One region of the Psychrobacillus sp. FSL K6-4046 genome, then DNA from elsewhere that is predicted to be linked to it. Evidence: predicted binding sites of a transcription regulator. Region 1 holds the regulator's gene; the other holds the start of a gene.
The links. The regulator LexA, encoded in region 1, represses DNA repair genes until DNA is damaged. The targets are predictions, from matches to a motif close to CGAACATATGTTCG.
Positions count from the first base shown of each region.

Region 2: the regulator LexA is predicted to act here: its motif matches at 1,042-1,055, upstream of MKY09_RS15340 (carbohydrate kinase).

Region 1 covers NZ_CP152020.1:2,261,025-2,263,438, forward strand. The annotation lists gene MKY09_RS11180 (recombinase family protein) at 1-368, opposite strand, end outside; gene MKY09_RS11185 (LysM peptidoglycan-binding domain-containing protein) at 365-676, opposite strand; gene lexA (transcriptional repressor LexA) at 850-1,470, shown strand; gene MKY09_RS11195 (DinB family protein) at 1,723-2,172, shown strand; gene MKY09_RS11200 (hypothetical protein) at 2,347-2,414, shown strand, end outside.
Region 2 covers NZ_CP152020.1:3,116,569-3,118,982, forward strand. The annotation lists gene MKY09_RS15340 (carbohydrate kinase) at 1-1,022, opposite strand, end outside; gene motB (flagellar motor protein MotB) at 1,126-1,890, opposite strand; gene motA (flagellar motor stator protein MotA) at 1,874-2,414, opposite strand, start outside.

The DNA of each region.
Region 1 (2,414 bases):
AAGGCAAGAATTTCTAAAAGCATAGAATCCATTTCATTAAGGTTTAATATCCCTTTATCTTGCAATGTAAATACGGTAGTATTCGTTTTCTGCAGCATATGAAGGACTGCCATTCTCCCATTTCCTCTGCCGATTCTAGTTTCATCTTGGACAAATACAGCTTTAATATCATTCTCCTTCACATAATTAAGCATTTCTAGTAGGCCATCTCTCTCCACATCGTACCCACTATGCTGGTCTAAGAATACTTGAGAAACCTCATAACCCTGTTTTGTTGCAAAATCTATTAACTCTTCTTCTTGTCTCTCTAGTGAAGTTTCTTGAGTAGACTTGTCTGTACTTACCCGACAATAAATAACTGATTTCATTCTCCTGCTACCTCTGTTCCATAATTTAAGTGATAGTTCTCACTTACCTTTGGAATTACTATAACATCTCCTGGTTTAATAGAGGTATCATATAAATTATTCATTTCGATAACTTTACTTATCCAGTCTTCTTTTGAATCTTTTACTCCATATTCACTAGCAAGTCCCCAAAGGGAATCTCCTTGTTCTATATGAATTTCGTAATCTTTTTCTGCCGAGATTGTATGTGTAATAGCCATAGTTGTTATGAAAATTAGATTAAGTCCTAAAAATAACGCTAAAAAATAATTGTTTTTTACCCAATTCATGTTAAAACCTCCAAATAAGAATGTTTGTTCGTATCTATATTTTAATACTAATGCGAACATTTGTTTTTGTCAACATATTTTAGAACCTATGTTTGCATATTGTATAGGACACTGTTATACTATTAACAAGTATTAATATAGTAGGTAATTTATTACTAAAAGAGGTGAACTCATTGAAGAAAGCGTCGAAAAGACAGGAAGATATTTTAGCTTTTATAAAAGAAGAGGTTCGTAAAAAAGGCTATCCACCTTCCGTACGTGAAATTGGCGAGGCTGTTGGACTTGCCTCAAGCTCTACAGTGCATGGTCACTTAGCAAGATTAGAGAGTAAAGGGTTAATTCGGAGAGATCCTACAAAACCACGCGCTATTGAAATATTGGACGGTTTGGAAGTTTCTGTGGAAAGACAGGGTGTTGTGCATGTTCCTTTGGTTGGTAAAGTTACTGCCGGTATGCCTATAACAGCTATTGAAAATGTTGAAGAATTTTTTCCTTTACCTGAAACGTTTGGTACATCGGACGACCATCTATTCATGTTAGAAATTATGGGTGACAGTATGATTGAAGCTGGAATCTTGAATGGAGATTATGTTGTGGTTAAACAACAACAATCTGCTAATAATGGGGATATTGTAGTTGCAATGACTGAGGACGACGAAGCTACTGTGAAACGGTTCTTTAAAGAAAAAACATATTTTAGATTACAACCAGAAAACTCGACTATGGACCCTATTATTGTGAACCAAGTTTCGATTTTAGGAAAAGTAGTTGGAGTTTACCGACATATCCACTAATAATCTCTTGACTTATTTCCGTATCATAGTATGATTACGTAGAGCCGATATCATATCTAAACTAGAAAGTGGACATTTCTGTTTAGATCATCGAAAAACCCCTTCACATTTATATGTGAGGGGGTTTTGTTTTTACTAATAATTTCTTATCTTGCTTTTACACCTTAAGTCTACACTTCCCCCTCGTCTTTTTATGAAAGAACTTAACAAAAGAGAATCATAATCTACTAACCGTGGAAAGGAAGATTCAAATTGCAATTTCCTTATCGTAACGATTTTCGAAAAACCTTAATACCTTACCTTAAAAATTTGTCTGAAGAAAATTGGGTGAAAGTTCACCCTAATTACTCTAATAATGTAGCCTGGGTAGTATTTCATATAGCCACAAGTGAGGATTTCTGGATCAATGAAATAGCTTTTAAAAAGAAACCTAAAGTTACTGTTAATGCTTATTCACCACCTCGAGAAATCTTAACAGCTTACGAGGAAATCAGAATGGAAACTGATTTTATTCTTAACTCTTTGGATGTTTTACAATTTGACCAGCTTATAGACGTGCCATCATTTTCTGACGGGTGGATCCCTCCATCAGTTCCGACAATTGGTTGGGTATTTCAGCATGTGTATGGTCACGAGGCCTACCATATTGGTCAACTAGCTGTGATTGCCCATCTGAACCAATTTGAAAAACCATTATTCTAACAACTATTACATACATTTCTACTAAAAAATATTAAATACTCTATTTTTCATTTATTTTATACAATTTTCTCCTTTTTTGGTTTTTCTTTTTGCGACGAAGGGTAAAGTTTTATAGTTCAAGAAAAACCTTCCATATATGTGTGTCACAACCCAAATAAGAAAAGGAGAGAAAATATGAGGAAAGGACTAAAATTATTATTTTTACTTTCGTGCACTATTTACTTAGTTGCCTGTAATTCAAA
Region 2 (2,414 bases), 860 kb from region 1:
GTTTTAGTAGCGTTAATCATCCCAGTCAGCACAGCCTGCTTTACTTCTACTCCATCCAACGAAGCATGAAGAACCCCAGAAACAAAGGCATCTCCTGCACCAGTCACGTCTACTACCTGCTCTGTTTGGATAGCAGGCATAAACAATGTCTCGATCTCTTTCCCAGCACATACTACTCCCTTGCTGCCATTCGTTATAATGACATGGCGTATGCCTTTTTGGACAAATGCCTCGGCTGTACGTTTCCAAGATTCCTCATCCACAATCTGCGTTTGAAAGTATGTCTCGGCTTCATCCTTATTTGTTATAAGCCACTCTATTCCTTCCAGATTCTCCGGCATTCGATTCATCTTCGGTGAAGACACTGGGATAATTGCAAGAGGAATCTTATTGCCGACCGCCAATGCGTGAATGTATTCCATTACATCTTTTGGACAGTTCATATCTATTATGAGCATTTGCGCATTAGTAAGATAAGCCTCTTGTTTTTTCATGTAGTCCACTGTTAGCTGATCATAAATATCCATATTAGCCAGGGCAAAAAGCATTTCCCCCTGTTGGTCTAGTACGGCTGAGTACGTTCCAGTAGAGTAGTTAACAAGCTTTTCTACAGAAAACAAGTTCATCCAGTGACTAGATGCCTTTTCGATAGAAGCGTATTCCATATCGTTACCGACAACTGTAAGTAGCCTGACGGTATTGCCAAGCCTTCCTAAGTTTTCAGCAATATTTCTTGCAACTCCGCCTATACTTTGCAGGCTTGTAGTAGGATTAGAAGTACCCATTTGTAATTGATCTTTTACTATATACTTTCTATCTACATTAGCTCCACCTATACAAATAATCTCTTTGTTCTCTGGTAAAATGTATGCTCTGCCAATAATTTTCCCACTTTTAATGAGCTGAGAAATGATATTAGCAACTGCTGGCCTGGACATCTTTAAGGCATCTGCCATTTCTTGTTGTGATGCATAAGGATTGTTACGCAAATAGGTCAGAACTTTTAATTCCTTGGATTCCATTAGGACAACCTCCCCTCTTCAAACATTTGTTTTAATTATAAACTTTTGTTTTAAAAAGTCAAAGAAAAACTGACAACTATTTTAAATAATTGTCAGTTTCATTTTATTGGGGTTGGTCGTTTAAGCTGCCATCCTCTAATACTCGAGGCTGTATCAGCACTTCGACACGTCTATTTTTTGCTCTGCCTTCTTCCGTATCATTAGCAGCAACCGGCTTGAATTCTCCGTAGCCCTTCGCACTAAAGTACAGAGGATCAATCGTGTTATTGTTTACTAATATTTTCAAAAAGTTCACCGAGCGCATAACACTTAACTCCCAGTTAGAGGCATAAACACTACTAGATATCGGAATATTATCCGTGTGTCCTGTAATCACAACATTCCGAGGCGGATCAAACACCAGTAAATCTGATATATCTTCTGCAATTTGTCGATACTCTTGTTTTACCTCTGCCTGTCCCAAGTCAAATAAAATGCTATCTCTAATTGTCACTAAAAGACCTTCGCTTGTTAACTCAGTTGCAAATTGTTTCTCTAGCGCATTAACCGCTATGTATTCATCAACACTGTCTTGAATCTCAGATAAAGCTTGCTGATCTTCGATGTAAGCCATGCTTTGATTGGAATCACCGCTATTATTGTTTCTAGGTACATCCATTGGCGAAGGCTGTTCCATTAGTCCGGTACCTCCGTCAAACACTTGATTGAATACCGCGGACATTTGGTTTAGCTTTTCTTGATCAACAGTACTAGAAGCAAATAACACAATAAACAGTGCAAGTAGTAAAGTTAAAATATCTGCGTAAGGAAGAAGCCAAGATTCACTCATTTCCTCTTCATGCTGATGTTTCTTATGCTTCTTTGCCAAGGCCTGCCTCCCCGCTTTCATTTAAAACTTTTTTACGTTCAGACATAGATAGATAAGAAGCCAATTTCTGCTCTATCACACGTGGTGCATCTCCTTCTAAGACAGAAAGGATTCCCTCTAACATCATAGTTTTTTGTCTAACCTCTTGCTTTGACTTCCGTTTTAACTTGTTGGCAAATGGATGCCAAAGCACATAACCTGTGAATATCCCTAATAATGTAGCGATGAATGCAGCGGAAATTGCATGTCCTAATTTTTCTATATCATTCATATCGCCTAGCGCTGCTACTAAACCAACTACTGCACCTAGCACTCCAAGAGTAGGTGCATATGTACCTGCCTGCGTGAAAATCTGAGCACCAGTGGAATGTCTTTCTTCCAAGGCATTAATTTCTTCTGTTAACACATCTCTAATATAATCTGCATTCTGTCCATCGATAGCTAAAGTAAGTCCATTTTTCAAAAATGGATCTTCCACATCGGTTGTTTTACTCTCTAATGCAAGTAACCCTTCTCTACGAGCT